One region of the Myroides odoratimimus genome, then DNA from elsewhere that is predicted to be linked to it. Evidence: riboswitches for the same ligand, from Rfam matches in the RefSeq annotation. Region 1 holds a riboswitch; the other holds the start of a gene.

Region 1 (8,525 bases):
CTATGTGGATGAAGGGCAAACAGTCAAAAAAGGGCAACCCTTATTCAAAATCTACGCTCCACAATATCACGAAGAGAGTGTGGCAGCGGTGGCTTCGATAAAAAATGCAGAGGCAGAGTTAAACAACGCTCGTATGCATGTAGCTAAAGCTAAACCACTAGTGAGTGAAGGTATTATCAGTAACTATGAGTTAGAGTCTGCAGAGTATGCATTAAGAAGTAAAGAAGCACAACTAGCACAAGCTAAAGCTAACTTAAATAGTGCACAGGCTAATGTGGGATATACTCAGGTGGTAGCTCCCTTTGATGGAGTTATAGGATTAATCCCTTATAAAGTGGGAGCACTGGTAAGTAGCGCTTCACCAGAGCCTCTAACTACAGTATCTGAGATAGGAAGTATCAATGCTTATTTCTCTATGAATGAAAAAGAGTTTATCGACTTTATGCAAAAAGGAGGAGAACAAACTCTAGAACAGAGACTCGCGAGTATGCCTGAAGTATCTCTTTTATTAGCGAATGGAAGTGAATACAATCAGAAAGGGAAAATAAATACAGTGAGTGGACAAGTAGACCCTCGTACTGGAAGTGTGAACTTTAGAGCTGTGTTTACTAATCCACAGGGAATATTGAGAAGTGGAAATAGTGCTACCATTCGTGTACACGAGAGTGTAAGCGAAGCTATTCTAGTTCCTCAGAAGGCGACTTTTGAAGTGCAAGGGAAGCGTTTTATTTATGTGGCTAATGCAGAGGGTGTAGTGACTAGCACAGAAATTTCGGTTATGGAGAAGGTGCCTTCGAGTCAATACTTCGTAGTGACAAGTGGGTTAAAACCTGGAGACAAAATCGTAAGTGCAGATATAGGAGGACTACGTGAAGGAATGAAGATTAAAATGTAATAGAGAATAGCATTATGTTGAAAAGATTTATAGAAAACCCAGTGTTATCTACCGTGATATCTATCATTATAGTAATACTAGGGTTGTTAGGACTATTCTCATTACCTATCACACAGTATCCTGAGATAGCACCGCCTACAGTACAGGTGACTGCTAACTACCAAGGGGCAAATGCTGAGGCGGTAATGAAGAGTGTAATTATTCCATTAGAAGAACAGATTAATGGAGTAGAGAATATGGCGTATATGAACTCAAAGGCGAGTAATGATGGTTCGGCTGTTATTACCATTACTTTTACACAAGGAGCAGATGCTGACATGGCAGCTGTGAACGTGCAGAACCGTGTGAGCCAAGCCATGAGTCAATTGCCAGAAGAGGTAATAAAACAAGGGGTGACTACAACCAAGAGATTGAGTAGTGAGATATTCAGTTTCTTAATGTATAGCTCTGATAGTAGATATGATCAGGCATTCTTAGAGAACTATGCTCGTATCAATATTCTACCTAAGATCAAGCGTATCAATGGAGTAGGGGATGCCTCTATCTATGGAGGGCGTGAGTACAGTATGCGTATCTGGTTAAAGCCAAATGCAATGGCTTCTTACGGACTTACACCAAGTGATATCGTACAAGCGTTACAAGAGCAAAACGTAGAGGCAGCACCAGGTAAGGTAGGAGAGAATAGCAGACAGAGTTTTCAGTATGCTTTAAAATACACAGGTCGATTAGAAACGCCAGAAGAGTTCGGAGATATTATTATCCGTTCTAATGGTACAGGTAAGATATTGCGTCTAAGTGATGTGGCAGAGATAGACTTAGGAGCCTACTCGTATGCGATGACCATGACTGCTTATAAACAGCACGGTACTTATATCGCGGTAAATCAGGTGGCAGGGTCTAATGCCCATGAGATTATTAAGCAATGTGAAGAATTATTAAAAGAAGCAGAAAAAGACTTGCCTGCGGGGGCGAAATTCGAAGTATATGCGAATTCTAATGATTTCTTATTAGCCTCTATTGATAAATTGATAGCGACTTTAATAGAAGCATTTGTATTAGTGTTCATAGTAGTATTAGTGTTCTTACAGGATTGGCGTTCTACTTTGATACCAGCTATAGCGGTACCAGTAGCTATCGTAGGTACGTTCTTTTTCTTGAATCTATTTGGCTTCTCTATTAACTTGTTGACTCTTTTTGCTCTAGTACTGTCCATCGGTATTGTGGTGGACGATGCCATCATCGTAGTAGAGGCAGTACATGCCAAACTATATGAAGGAGCAGAGACAGCGAAGAAGGCTACAGTGAGTGCCATGAGTGAGTTGACTACTGCTATTATTTCGATTACGTTAGTGATGTCAGCTGTATTCGTACCCGTTACATTTATCGAAGGATCTGTAGGGGTGTTTTATAAAGAATTTGGTATCACATTAGCTGTCGCTATTTTGATTTCGGCTATTAATGCCTTGACACTGAGTCCTGCGCTATGTGCTATTATGTTGAAACCTGAGTCAGGTATACACGAGGAGAAAAGAGGTTTTGTCAATAGATTTAAATCTGCTTTTAATAGTTCATTTGACAGAATGACTAATCGCTATGTAGGTGTATTGGGCTTCTTGAATAAGAATAAATGGTTGTCGTTAGGAAGTATCGTTGTATTTGGTGCCTTGTTTGTATTCTTAACGAAAACGACACCAACGGGATTTGTTCCTAATGAGGATAGTGCTTCTATCTATGGTAATATTATCTTAGCTCCTTCTACTTCTCTTGAAGAGACTGAGCGTATCTCTAACGAGATAGATAGTATCGCGATGAGTATACCTGAGGTAAAGTTCACTTCACGACTAGCAGGTATGGACTTCTTCAGTGGGAATGGTAGTTCGTATGCTGTAGAGTTCATTAAGTTAAAACACTGGAAAGATCGCCCAAATCCAGAACAAAATATTCACAGTGTAGTAGGACAGTTATTTGCTAAGACAGCGCATATTAAGGATGCTAATGTGGTATTCTTTGCAGCACCTACACTACAAGGATTTGGTAACAGTTCAGGATTCGAAGTACAGTTACAAGATAAGACTGGTGGAGATTATAAGAAGTTTGAAGAAATAATAGGAGGATTCTTAGGAGCGTTAAATCAACGTCCTGAGATTATGTATGCCACTTCGTCTTTTAATACGAACTTCCCACAGTATGAAGTGTCTGTCAATGTAGCAAAAGCAAAAGAGGCAGGGGTAGGGGTAACAGAGATTCTGACTACACTACAAGGGTATTTAGGAGGTATTTATGCAACGAACTTTAACCGCTTCGGTAAGCAGTATAAGGTGATGATACAAGCAGATCCTAATTTCCGTGAGAATAAAGAGGCTATCGATAAACTATATGTGAAGAATGAGCAAGGAGTAATGTCTCCTATCACAGCCTTCATTGATCTGAAGAAAGTGTACAGTCCAGAGTTCTTGACGCGCTTTAATTTGTTTAACTCAGCTTTCGTGAATGGTAGCCCTAATCCAGGTTTTAGTTCTGGAGATGCTATACGTGCGATAGAAGAAGTAGCAGCACAGACTTTACCACAAGGGTATGGTTTTGAGTATTCAGGATTGTCTAGAGAAGAGAGCGGTAGTGGTAATCAGACTGTTATTATTTTTGTGCTGTCTATCTTATTCGTTTACTTCTTATTAAGTGCTCAGTTTAAGAGTTATATACTTCCATTGGCAGTGTTGTTCTCTTTACCGATAGGATTAGCAGGAGCTTTTATCTTCGCTAAGCTATTCGGAATAGAAAATAATATATTCTTACAGATTAGTTTGATTATGTTGATTGGTTTATTAGCGAAGAATGCTATTCTGATTGTAGAGTTTGCGCTACAGAGACGACAGTCAGGTCAGACTATTGCAGCGGCTGCTATAGAAGGAGCGCGTATTCGTCTAAGACCTATTCTGATGACTTCGTTTGCTTTCATATTTGGATTATTACCACTGATGATGGCGACAGGAGCAGGAGCATTGAGTAATAAATCAATTGGTACAGCTGCGGTAGGAGGAATGTTGATTGGTACGCTGATCGGGGTATTAGTTATTCCTTCATTATTTGTTGTGTTCCAGGCGTTACAAGAGAAAATAAGTGGAGCTCCTGTATTAGAAGAACAAGAGTAAGTGTAATTATAAAGTGAGAAATGTATAAGTGTATCTAAGGGTGCACTTATACGTTACACAATGACTTAAGTCAATGCGATAAATCAGAAGAATCATGAAATGGACATATAAAATATATATAGGTGCTCTGGCTATGGGGATGTTGGCCTCATGCCAATCCACACAGAGTTATCAGCACTTAGATATTGCTGCAAAAGAGCTTTATCGAAATACCCAAGAAGGGGACACATTAAGTATAGGCATGATGCCTTGGCAAACTTTGTTTAAAGATGCAAAGCTACAAGAGCTAATAACAGAAGGAATAGAAAATAACTTAGACCTAAAGATAGGGATAGAAAGGCTACATGCTTCAGAGGCGTTATTAAAACAATCTAAAGCTGCGTTCTTACCTGACTTAAGTATAGGTGGAGGAGTGAAAAGATCAAGATTATCTTATCCTCAGGGGTTTGGTTTTGTAAAGAATGCGACACAGTATGATGTATTCGCTAATACTTCTTGGGAGATAGATGTATGGGGAAAATTAGCGAGTAGTAAGCGTGCTGCTTACTATAGAATGCTTCAGTCTGATGCAGGACAAAAGGCTGTGCAGACTCAGATAGTCGCTCAGATAGCAGATTATTATTACCAATTATTGGCGTTAGATCAACAACAAACTATTATCGAAAAGACGATAGTGAATAGAAAAGTAGATGTTGAAACAATGCAAAAGTTGAAGGAGTCAAGTGTAGTAACAGGTGCGGCTGTGGTACAGAGTGAAGCTAACTACTATGACGCTGAGGCTACACTACCTGGTGTGAAACGCCAAATCAGAGAAGTAGAAAATGCATTGAATGTTCTATTAGGGAAACCTGTAGGTACAATAGATAGAGCTAACTTAACTGTACAAGAACTACCAATAGAACCAAGTATAGGGATACCTGCACATCTATTAAAGAATAGGCCTGATGTGATGGCAGCTGAGTATGAGTTGGCAGCGTATTTTGAAGATGTGAATGCGGCTAAGAGAGTATTCTACCCTTCATTAAATATCACAGGAGGAGCGGGATTCTCTAGTTATGAGTTTAAAGATTGGTTTACTTCTACAGGATTGTTTGCTAATATAGCAGGGGGCTTATTACAGCCTATCTTTAATAAAAGACAAAACAAAACGAGGTTAGAGATAGCGAAAGCGAGTTATCAAGAGAAAGCGTACAACTTTCAAAAAACTATGTTAGTAGCAGGGCAAGAGGTCTCTGATGCACTATATGCTTATGAGATGGCAGGAGAGCAACTGACTATGAGACAACAACAAGTGGATAAGTTAGCCTTAGCTGTTGATTATACAAAGAAGTTATTAGTGTATCATTCATCAACGAATTATACAGATGTATTGACTTCAGAACAAGCACACCTTTATGCACAATTAGCACATAGTAATGATCAGCTATTAGAATGGCAAGCCATTATTAAGCTTTATAAAGCATTAGGAGGAGGTTGGAGAGAATAATTTTTTCCATTTATATATAGAGTAATGAAAGTGATACTATAGGGAGAACAATCTTTATAGTAGATTATTAATTACTTGACTCAATCTGTTCGTCGGCATTTTACTTTTAGATAGTTAATCATCGTGCTAATTTGGAAACTATTTATAAAACTGGATTATGTCAATAGATTGAGTCTTTCTAGACAAATAATCTTTGTCGATTTTTTACTACTTTTTAATTGAGAGAGCCACATCGTGAGATGTGGCTTTTTTGTTTTAATTGATTTCTTTTAATATTTAAAAAGAAATGTTGTGAGTGTTCTTAATTTCTCTCATCACAAAAGAACTATGTGTACTTCCTATACTATCTACCATGGCTAATTTATTAAATACAAAGTCTTGGTAATGCTTCATATCATTAGCATATACTTTTAGGATAAAGTCAAAATCTCCTGATATATTATAACATTCAACAACTTCATCTATAAGCATAATATCTTCAACAAACTTGTTATTGATAAGGCGCTCATGTTGTTTAAGTTTAATATTACAGAATACAATAAAGCCTTTATTTAGCTTTTCAGCATCTATTAAAGCGATATATTTCTTTATAAAGCCTTCTTTTTCTAGTCGTTTTATTCTTTCAAAAACTGGAGTAGCAGATAGGTTTACTTGTTGAGCAATCTCTTTTGTAGTCAGATTAGAGTTGTCACATAGTATTCGAAGTAGTTTTAAATCTGTCTCGTCTAGGTTATGCATTAGAATAATATTTTGTTTTAGTGGTACCAAATGTAGTGATAATAGAATTAAAATCTGTTTAAATTATTATTATGGTTATTTGTTCTTAATTGTTGAATATGTAATGTGTTTATATTCTTCAATTGTATCTTTGTTTAGAATTAATGAATTGTTCTTAAAATACTTCATCAGGCGAAAATAGGTTTTACTTAACTGTAGATTAAAAGGGAATCGTGTGAGAATCACGAACTGTCGCGCAACTGTAAGTAACATTGAATATACTAGTCATATTATGCTCACTGATATAAAATCGGGAAGGGCGATTAGTGTAGTTATAAGTCAGGAGACCTGCCATTTTTGAATTGACAATGCTTTCGCGGTAAAGAGCTATAGTCAGGTTTGATGCTATGATGTGCTGTTTCTATGTTATATAGAAGTAGTATTGTATAGCTATTCCTTATCTATTAGAGTTTCCCCACTACCGCGTAATGCATTAGGAAGAGAGAACTTTTTAAGTGATTAATTAACCATTTTAAAAAGTTGTGAAAATGCAAACACAAGTATTAGGCTATCCGCGTATTGGTGGCCAAAGAGAGCTGAAAAAAGCAAATGAACAGTATTGGGCTGAGAAAATTGAAAGAGAAGAGTTAGAGCAGGTTGCGCAAGCTATTCGTCATCAAAATTGGCAATTACAAAAGACAGCAGGTATTACATTAATTCCTTCTAATGACTTTTCATTTTATGATCAGGTATTGGATTGGAGTTTAACCTTAGGAGCTATTCCTAAAAGGTATCAGCCTCTCCGTACAAATGAAGGTCTGTCTTTACTAGATTTATACTTCGCGATGGCTAGAGGGTATCAAAAAGGTGGATTTGATATTACTGCTATGGAAATGACAAAATGGTTTGATACTAACTATCACTATATCGTACCGGAGTTTTATAAAGGACAGCAGTTTGAATTAACTTCACTAAAGGTAGTAGAGGAATATAAAGAAGCAAAGAAGATTGGTATAGAGACTAAGCCCGTTATCTTAAGTCTTGTTTCTTATTTGCTATTAGGTAAGGCAAAAGAACAAGATTTCAATGTATTAAGCTTAGTAGATAGTTTGTTACCTGTATATCTTGAAATAATAAAACGTCTGACAGATGAAGGAGTTCAATACATTCAAATTGATGAACCTTTTCTAGTGCTTGACTTGACAGAAGAACAGAAAAAAGCAATCACATCGTTTTACAATATTATACAATCTTCTTTTCCAGATCTTAAGGTAATTGTAGCTACTTACTTTGGAGGATTAGAAGATAATGCTTCGTTGGCATTGGCATTACCAGTAGAAGTATTGCATATTGATCTAGTGCGTAATGAAGAGCAGCTAGAAGAGATACTTAATAAGGCTCCGTCTAGTTTAAAGTTGTCACTAGGTGTAGTGGATGGTCGTAATATTTGGAAGAACGATTATGAACAATCATTAACATTGATAGATAAAGCTATTGAGCGAAGAGGGAAAGAGAAAATCATCATAGCGACATCGTGTTCATTACTTCACAGCCCTATTGATTTAGAAGGAGAAGTGAAATTAACAACAGAAATCAAGCAATGGCTCGCTTTTGCTAAACAAAAGGTTCAGGAAGTAGTAGATTTAGCTAAGTTAGCGAGTGTTGCAGATAGAGAGGGGGTATCAGCTTATCAAGAGAATAAAATAGCTCAACACGATAAACGTACATCTACGCTTATACATCATGAAGCAGTAAAAAGACGCGTACAAGGAATTACAGAGCAAGATGCACAAAGAAAAGCTCCGTTTAGTACGAGACAACCCTTACAACATAAAGCATTAGACCTGCCTTTATTTCCAACGACAACAATAGGTTCGTTCCCACAGACGAAAGAAGTAAGACAGTGGAGAGCTAAGTTTAAAAAGGGAGAGCTTACAGCACAGCAGTATGAAGATTTATTAAAACAAGAGACGGCTAGAGCTATACAATGGCAAGAAGAAATCGGTCTAGATGTATTAGTACATGGAGAATTTGAACGCAATGATATGGTGGAGTACTTCGGAGAACAATTAGAAGGATTTACATTTACTCAGAATGGTTGGGTACAGAGTTATGGAAGTAGATGTGTGAAACCTCCTGTTATTTATGGAGATGTGTATCGCAGTAAGCCATTAACGGTATTCTGGTCTGCTTATGCACAATCATTGACTAAGCAAAAGGTAAAAGGAATGTTGACAGGTCCAGTGACGATATTACAGTGGTCCTTTGTACGAAATGA
Region 2 (8,525 bases), 1.4 Mb from region 1:
TAATATTATTACTCACCTTCTTATCAGGAAATGCTTGATAGAAGTGCTTAGAAAAGTTTATAGATAATTGCTCAGCACTCACACGAGAAGAAGCAGGTTTAAACTGCTTATTATGCGTAAATTCAACAGTATCTGTATTGGACCTAGCACATATCAAAGCAGACTTAGGAGTATGCTCATGGATAACTACTCTATCTTGTGCAAACGAGTCCATAACTAAGGTAACGATAAAAATAGTGAAGAGGTACTTAAAATAATTAGTTCTCATTTTTTGTTTTAAAAATACAAATTATTCAAGTGCTAGTATAAAAAAACCTGTCTTTTAACGACAGGTTGGATATAAATTTATTCTAATTACGAAGAAATTACAAAAGGTAATACCTCCTTATTCAGATCATATTCATCTTCTAATAACTCTTTCAGTTTATCACTCTGAAGCATCTGTATAAAAAGAGCACCCTGAGCACGAAGCAATCTTTCTTCTTTATCAATACCAAGGTTTAACTTATAAATACCCCTTATTGAATCTATAAAGTAATTATACACATCATACTGTTCATTTCTAAGATTCTTCATAATGGCATTGAAAGCAAAAGCTTCTACAAAGGGCATACGTATAGCTTCAGTATTTTTAATACTATTTAGCCCTACACACACCCTCGCCGTGTACTCTCCCTTTGGGGTAATATTCTCTATACTAAAGAACTTAACTGCAACATTAAGTACTTCATCCATAGAGATCGTATCTTTTTTACTATTCTTTTTAATTACTTGAGCGTTATACTTCTTTACTAACGGACTAAAAATAGTATCCGACACCATCATAGATAGAACGCTATCTTGTGACAAAGTAATCTCTTTATTCGAAGCAAATGTATTCTTCTCTAAAGGCTCTGAAAAATTCACTACAAGGTAGTTCCAAAACAAACGATGCTTATTAATATACTCTGCTCCCTTCACAGTAGAGTCTACTTCTTTTATAGTTTTATGAAGACGTATCTCGCCTGACGAAAGCTCAACTTTCTCAAGTGCAAGAAAGTTACTGTAATCCTCTAATATCTCTTGTCCCATACTTGTTAGTACACCTCCTAATAAAGTCACTACGCAAGTAACATATAGCTTAAATGATAATAATACTGTTGTTATTGGTCTCATGGTGTTGCTCTTTTAAAAGTTATTGGTAAAGTAAACACTGTGCTTACTACTTCTCCATTCTTCTGTGCAGGAAGCCATTTTGGCATCGTCCTTAAGGTCTTTACGATCTCTTCTCCTACTCCTAGCGGATCTCTTAAAACCACTATATTCTCTAATGTCCCATCCATTTCTACTGTAAACTGTATTACTACTTTAGCTTCACTCTCTTCTGAATAGGGATATGGATCTGTAAAATTTAGAAGAAAGTCATTAATAAACTTATTCATTCCTCCTGGATATTGAGCTCTCGTATCTGTCGCTTGGAACGGTCTACTACTTGTATCTGACGTCACTTTCTGATTAGTTGACTTGGCTTGAATAGCAAGTGTACCCACTAGTAAAAAAAGAATACAAGACAAACTGATCCCTACTCTATTTCTCCATGGACTATTGTTTTTTGTAATCATAATGAATCGCTTCTTTGTCAAGTTAAAGTTGAAAGAGCTCGTTACTTGTAACTCATGCTGTTTATAAGTCTGAGCTAATAATAACTGTAAATATGCTCCTGCTTCCTCTTGTGAAGAAACGCTCGAGTCATCTGCTAAAAACTCATGGTTTAACGCTATACAAGTCTTATAATAATAGAATATTGGGTGAAACCAAAAGAGCACTTTTAGTATCTCTATCAAGATAATATCTAAGCTATGTCTCTGCTGTACGTGTACTATCTCATGTTGCAATATTTTATTGTCTTCTGACACTTCTTCTGTAATAGGAAAGTAAACAGTATTCCTAAACGAGAAGGCATTTGTGATTTGACTAGATAAAACTATCGCTACATCATTGAACTCTATACTAGTTCCTTCTTGTTTTAACCTTCTAATTTTGATAGTTTCGACAACTAACTTAGATAGTGAGAATACTATACCTATCAGATATAACACCCCTATTCCATAAGACCAATCTATAGTAGAACTAACCATCACCTCCTGTTTAGGAGTTTCCATAATGACGTCGTTTAACTCTTCTAAAGTTTGATTCCATGATACCATCTCCACATCTGTAGAAACAGTAATAAACGGTAAGAAAAGTCCTATAAGCAATGTCCCTAGTAGGTAATATCTCTTAAAGTGATGTGCTTTACTATTCTCTAGTACAAGCTTATATATCACTATTGAAGCAATGAGAATGAGTGTGATTTTGGATAGGTATAATAACATAGTTATTTCGTTTTTAACTGTTCATCTACTATTTTTTTTAATTCTTCTAATTCATGTTTACTCATCTTACTTTTTCTAGTAAAAAAAGAAGCAAAACGCAAAGCAGAGTTATCAAAGAAGTTCTCTACCATGACGTTAAGATGTTTTTCAAAGTAATCGTCCTTCGCTATTAAAGGGTAGTACTCTCTAGAGTTACCATAAAGTTTATAATCAATAAACCCTTTGTCAACTAATCTTTTTAATAACGTTGCCACTGTTGTTTGAGCAGGTTTAGGCTCTGGATATTTTTCCATAATATCCTTTGTAAATGCCTTCTCCATATCCCAAATATATTCCATTAGTTGTTCTTCTGTTTGTGGTAGTTTTATCATTCTCGTACAGTTGTAATATGTTCTAATATTCCTTTTTTATAATGCTTTACTTGTATTAATCTCCCCCTTATATCATAGATAAACCAAGATCCTGTATAGTAATAATGTAAACCTTTATTAGTTTTGACCAATACCGTTTTACCGATTGCTTCTACCTTATGATTAGGGTGATAAAAAGTAGTGTGAGCTATAGAATCTCGTATCACTTCTTTTTTATACAGCTTTCCATCTCGCTTATACCTCCATGTCCCTTTCTGAAAACCCTCATTGTCGTATTTCCCACGTTGTACCTCCTGCTTTCCCTCGACTGTACTTTTAAACACCCAACGTCCTACCTTCTCTCCTTCTACTTTCTGATTAATCTTACAAGAACTGAAAGATACAATTATTACAAGACTAAAAATGAATACACTATACTTCATAACACTGGTATTTGTAGATGTTGTTCTACAAATATAGAACACTTCCTTAGAAAAACAAATATTCACATCATTATTTTAAAAATAAGTACATAAAAGATCTATTTCTTATTAGTGTTTATTTCTAAACTAATGATCGTTTTCATTTGATTTGCTAGGGGATTGCTTGAGGGTTTCTTGCACCTTTCTTCGACAAAAGTACCTTCTGGGCAAGAAAACCCCTAGGAATCTCCTAGGAATCTCCAAGAAAGTGCAAGCTGAGCGTACATATCTATTAAATAGATGCTGATGGTATCACGCTAAAAGAACACGATTAAGTTCTAATACATAAAGTCTTTTTAATTGAACTAGAGGTATAAATAAAAAATGAACCATCATAAGATGGTTCATTTCATTATATATCAACATTTTTTAAAAAAAAGAATATCCCAAAATAAATGACATATTACCATAAGATGAATCCCAGTATGAATAATCTTTCAATACATCTCTTTTTGTACTAATTCTATACTCTACAATAAATCGATCATACTTATAACCAATACCGAATACTGCATTATTAGCAGATTTAACATCCAGACTTTTATATGCTTCTGTGTTAGCCTTACTAAACTTAATATTTGTACTAGAAGCAAAATTAAACTGATAAGAAGCATTAATAAATATTCTTGACTTATCATTAATAAAGAAATAATATCTCACTCCAAAAGGTAGTTCAAAAGAATTATAATTCATTTTAATCTCTACTTCACCCTTTTCCTTAAAATTCACATTCTTAAAGGTAGGTTCTACTATTAAGCTCCATTTTTTATTATTAAATGGAAGCGTATACTCTAATTCTACACCAACTCCAAAACCAACTTTACTTCCTAAATTATGACTTTCATTACTAACACTATTATCAAAATCAAAAGTAGAAATAGATACCTGTGGACGCAGACTTAAATGAAGATTATTGCCGTCTTTCTTCTTCTCAAACAATTGTCTTTCATCTCCTTCACAATTATTATATTCCTGAAAGTACTTCGTTAATGGTTTAATTTTATACTCTAAATATTTAATTCTCTTCTTTAAGTCAGTATTACAACTAACGTCCATCCATAACTGACGTTTATAACTATCATTAGTAGCAATATTTCCATTTTCTTTACTCACCTTACTATTTTCCTTAATATACTTCTTATATACTAATGGAATAATCTCTTTATCCTCTTTTTGATAAAAGAATTTACTCTGATTATTATAGTATGTATACAATTTTGCCTTACCATCTACTAATAATTTTAAGAAGACCATTTCTTCCTTGTAGATTGGTAAAGAATCACTAGTCATATTTTGAAGTTTATCACTTGAAATATCAACGTTAACTTTATGTCTTTCATATTTACTCTTATTGAGAATAGAGAACTCTTTAGCATCCGCTAAAAGAATGTTCTCACTTCTAGCATTCTCATCTGCTTTATATAGAAAACTAGTAGGATTATTCATCCAATCAATATTTTTGATCAATCCCTCTACCCGATTACCATTATTATCAACATAATAACCTGGCTCAAAATTAATCTGAGCAAACCCTACTAAAGAAGTAGCTAAAAACAGAAAAACAAATAGTTTACGCATAATTCACACACTTAATAGATTGTTAAACAAATCTAAAAGTAATCAAAATAAAATAATTACTTATTAACATTTTCAAACAAAAACACAAACTTATTTATATTGTCAAATAATAACAGTAGTAATTTCCATAAGATTAGTAAGTTTACTCATTGTTTCTATTCATAAATTAAAAAAGTCGAGAGGATATCATATTAACTATAAGTGTAATCAAACAAAAGTATATCTTTAAGACTTACTAAACACTTACAAATTATGATTAGAAATATTACTTTTTTCACTTATTTATTAGTTGCAATAAGCATAAGTAGTTGCTCCTCAGACAATACAACTGAAAACAACAAAACAATCACTGTATTAGAATCTTACAAAAAAATTACAACAGAAAACAACAATATTTTAATCTCCGAAATAACTTTTGAATACAATAAAAATGGTAATGTAATAAAACATTATACTGTAGATTATTTTAAGAAGAAAGGATATGAAAAGTTATTCTATCTAAATAAGTCAGAAACAAACTATACTTATAATACCTCTAACAAGCTTCTTCATTTAATAGAAAAAGATTCATTAGGAAAAATCAAAGAAGATGATGCTTTAGTATACAATGACAAAGGAATCTTAACTAAAGTACTTTCGAATAAGTATAGCAACTCTAACTATGAATACAAAACGAACAGTAATAATCAAATTTACTATGTATATCCTATAGCTTCAGAAAATAAAAGTAATATAGAATACTTATATGATACAAAAGGCAATGTAACCAGTGTCAAATTAGAGGGTTCTACTCTACCAAGAGAAGAATTTACATATGATGAAGCATATAATCCCTTTAAGGATATGCCTTTAAACTTATCAGTATTAGAATATCGTACTGCATTTTCTCCTATTAGATATAACTATACCCCTTCTAACAATATAAAGACATATAAAGGTGTTTTCTATCCCATAGAGACCAAGGAATATCAATATAATAAAGATAATTATCCAACATATACTAAGAAAATAAATCACAATGAATATATAACTGAAGAGTTTTTTAACTATAAAGCACTTACAGTAGAAAAATAATATGAAATAAAAGAGTTTAAATTTTCTAATGCCAATCATTTATAAACATAATAAAACGATAGATAAATATCATTAAATGCTACCTCATTACTATATAGAACAACTAAATAAAATATTAGGAAACTGTATATCTACTAGTATCTCAGATATACAGTGGGGTATAGAGAAAAATGATTATAACGCTTGTACTTTTACTCTAAATGATAAGAAATTTATATATAGAGAAGCTAAAGTAACACCTAAAAAGGTAGGTTATTTCGTAGCCATTTGGCAACGTGATTATGAAGGGAAGACTATTCCTTATCATATTAAAGATGATTTTGACTATTTTATTATATCTACTCAACAAGGGTACTTTCTATACCCCAAAGAAGAATTAGCTAAACTTAATATCATCTCTACCGAACAAAAAGAAGGCAAAAGAGGAATGCGTGTCTATCCTAATCTAGAGGCTGAAATGAATAAGCAAGCTTTAAAGACTTATCAATCTCACTTGCCTTTTTGGAATAATTTTTAAAGATTCTATAATAAAATACCATTAACAGAATAAATACTTTCCATTAAGCTTTTTTTATATATTTGTAATCAGACTGGTTATCACTGTGATATGAAAAAGGGAATTAGGTGAAAATCCTAAACAGACCCGCTGCTGTAAGCTCATAAATAATAACGAATCTAGTTATCCACTGTCGCATAGATGGGAAGGATATTCGTTATGAGTAAGTCAGAATACCTGCCATTCTAAAATAAGTTTTGATGTTTTCGGGGGATGAAACATAAGGCGTTCTATGATATAGTCATTGGCAACAATGATTTTGACGCATTTATATCTACTCCAAATGTCAAAATCAACTAGCCAAAAACTAATATGACAAAAACAAAATTACTAGTACTAACCACTGTGTTATGTATGGCGAATACTGCTATATATGCGCAGACACCTAAAGACAGTATCACTGCTCTAAATGAGATCGTGATACAAAAAGAAGTCTTTCGAGATCTTATACCTGTACAGACACTAGACGGAGCTAAACTTCAACGCCTTAATAGTTATAGCGTAGCTGATGCTCTACGATACTTCGCAGGAGTGAAGATCAAAGATTATGGTGGTATGGGAGGGCTAAAGACTGTAGACGTTCGTAATATGGGTACTCATCACGTAGGAGTATTTTATAACGGGGTACAAGTAGGCAATGCGCAGAATGGAATCGTAGACTTAGGGTATCCACCCGACCAAGCCCATATTTCATAAGCTAACGTAAGGTAGTAAGTTTGCTTGAAATAATAAAGAGATGAGCAAACAAGAAATAATGTACTCTCATGTAGAGGATTGGAAAACAAGTGGATTAACGCAATCAAGATACTGTGAAAGTGTCGGAATTAAATTAGCAACCTTTAGTTATTGGGTGGTTAAGTATAAGGCAAAGTCAGAGTCAACGCAATTAGACAATAATTTTATAACTGTAACAAAAGGTCAAGTCATCAATACTCAGGAATATGAGATAGTATATCCCAATGGTGTAAAGTTACGTCTACAAACGGATAATCTTAGTGAACTATATTCATTAGTAAACTTAGTGTAATGTTTAGTTTGAGTAGTTCTAATCAATTTCATTTGTATAGACAAGCTTGTGATATGCGCAAGAGTTTTGATAGCCTTTGTGGACTTGTCCAGAATGAACTTAATCAAGTAGCTCATAGTGGAAGTGTCTATATATTTATCAATAGACGCTGTAATCAAATGAAGCTCTTGCATTGGGAAGCAGGAGGCTTTGTACTATACCACAAGCGCTTAGAACAAGGAACTTTTGCTTTTCCCACGCATAGTAAAGCTCAAATAAGTTGGACTGATTTAGTACTGATGATAGAGGGAATCCAGGTTATCAAAAGTAACCAAAAAAGGCGTTTTTTATTGAAGTAAAACAGGTTAAAACCTTGTATATTCTGGGCTTTTGACGTATTTTTACTTCATGGAAATAGACTTAGAAAACTTATCGAAAGAACAACTTTTGGCGCTTATAAAAAAGCAGTCTAAGACTATTTCCAAACAAGACAAAATAAATACTAAGTTAGAGCAAAAGACATCTAAGTTAGAGCAAAAGACATCTCAGCTAGAACAAGAAAAGCAAGAACTCCAACGCTTAGTAGATCTTTTACGACGCATGCAATTTGGACAAAAACGCGAGCGTTTCGAAGACCCTAATCAAACACAGTTACCTTTAGAGGTTCAGCAAGCAGTCCTGGAAGAACAAGAAGAAGTAATCAAACAAGAGATCACTTATTCTCGTCAGAAGAAAAAACATCCAGGAAGAGCTAAACTACCCGATCATTTACCTGTAGAAGAAATAGAAATCTACCCAGAGGGAGATTTATCTGATAAGATTTGCATTGGTAAAGAAACTACAGATGTCTTAGATTATGTTCCAGGTTACTTTAAAATAAAACGTTACATCCGATATAAATACGCCACGAAAGACAAAGACAATACGCAAATCAGTATTGCACTGCTTCCAGAGCGAATTATAGATAAAGGAATACCTTCTGAAGGATTATTATCTACAATACTTGTTGACAAATACGTAGATCACCTTCCGCTATATAGACAGAAGCAACGCTTTTCAAGAGAAAATATCGATATAGCTTCTTCTACTATAGATGGCTGGGCAGCTCAATGTATAGATGCTTTA

What was found. A riboswitch is a leader RNA that binds a small molecule or an ion and turns the genes downstream of it on or off. The one in region 1 is predicted to bind cobalamin.
Region 2: linked by a shared signal. The riboswitch ahead of E0Z07_RS06755 (TonB-dependent receptor) and the one ahead of metE (5-methyltetrahydropteroyltriglutamate--homocysteine S-methyltransferase) in region 1 are both predicted to bind cobalamin.

Annotation. Positions count from the first base shown of each region.
Region 1 covers NZ_CP037427.1:83,426-91,950, reverse strand. The annotation lists gene E0Z07_RS00415 (efflux RND transporter periplasmic adaptor subunit) at 1-895, shown strand, start outside; gene E0Z07_RS00410 (efflux RND transporter permease subunit) at 910-4,044, shown strand; gene E0Z07_RS00405 (TolC family protein) at 4,139-5,530, shown strand; gene E0Z07_RS00400 (Lrp/AsnC family transcriptional regulator) at 5,807-6,268, opposite strand; cobalamin riboswitch at 6,430-6,617, shown strand; gene metE (5-methyltetrahydropteroyltriglutamate--homocysteine S-methyltransferase) at 6,796-8,525, shown strand, end outside.
Region 2 covers NZ_CP037427.1:1,468,290-1,476,814, reverse strand. The annotation lists gene E0Z07_RS06795 (hypothetical protein) at 1-268, opposite strand, end outside; gene E0Z07_RS06790 (hypothetical protein) at 355-1,155, opposite strand; gene E0Z07_RS06785 (M56 family metallopeptidase) at 1,152-2,354, opposite strand; gene E0Z07_RS06780 (BlaI/MecI/CopY family transcriptional regulator) at 2,357-2,725, opposite strand; gene E0Z07_RS06775 (hypothetical protein) at 2,722-3,147, opposite strand; gene E0Z07_RS06770 (outer membrane beta-barrel protein) at 3,556-4,764, opposite strand; gene E0Z07_RS06765 (hypothetical protein) at 5,017-5,838, shown strand; gene E0Z07_RS06760 (MepB family protein) at 5,915-6,355, shown strand; cobalamin riboswitch at 6,413-6,593, shown strand; partial or broken gene E0Z07_RS06755 (TonB-dependent receptor) at 6,707-7,060, shown strand; gene tnpA (IS66 family insertion sequence element accessory protein TnpA) at 7,131-7,421, shown strand; gene tnpB (IS66 family insertion sequence element accessory protein TnpB) at 7,421-7,759, shown strand; gene tnpC (IS66 family transposase) at 7,809-8,525, shown strand, end outside.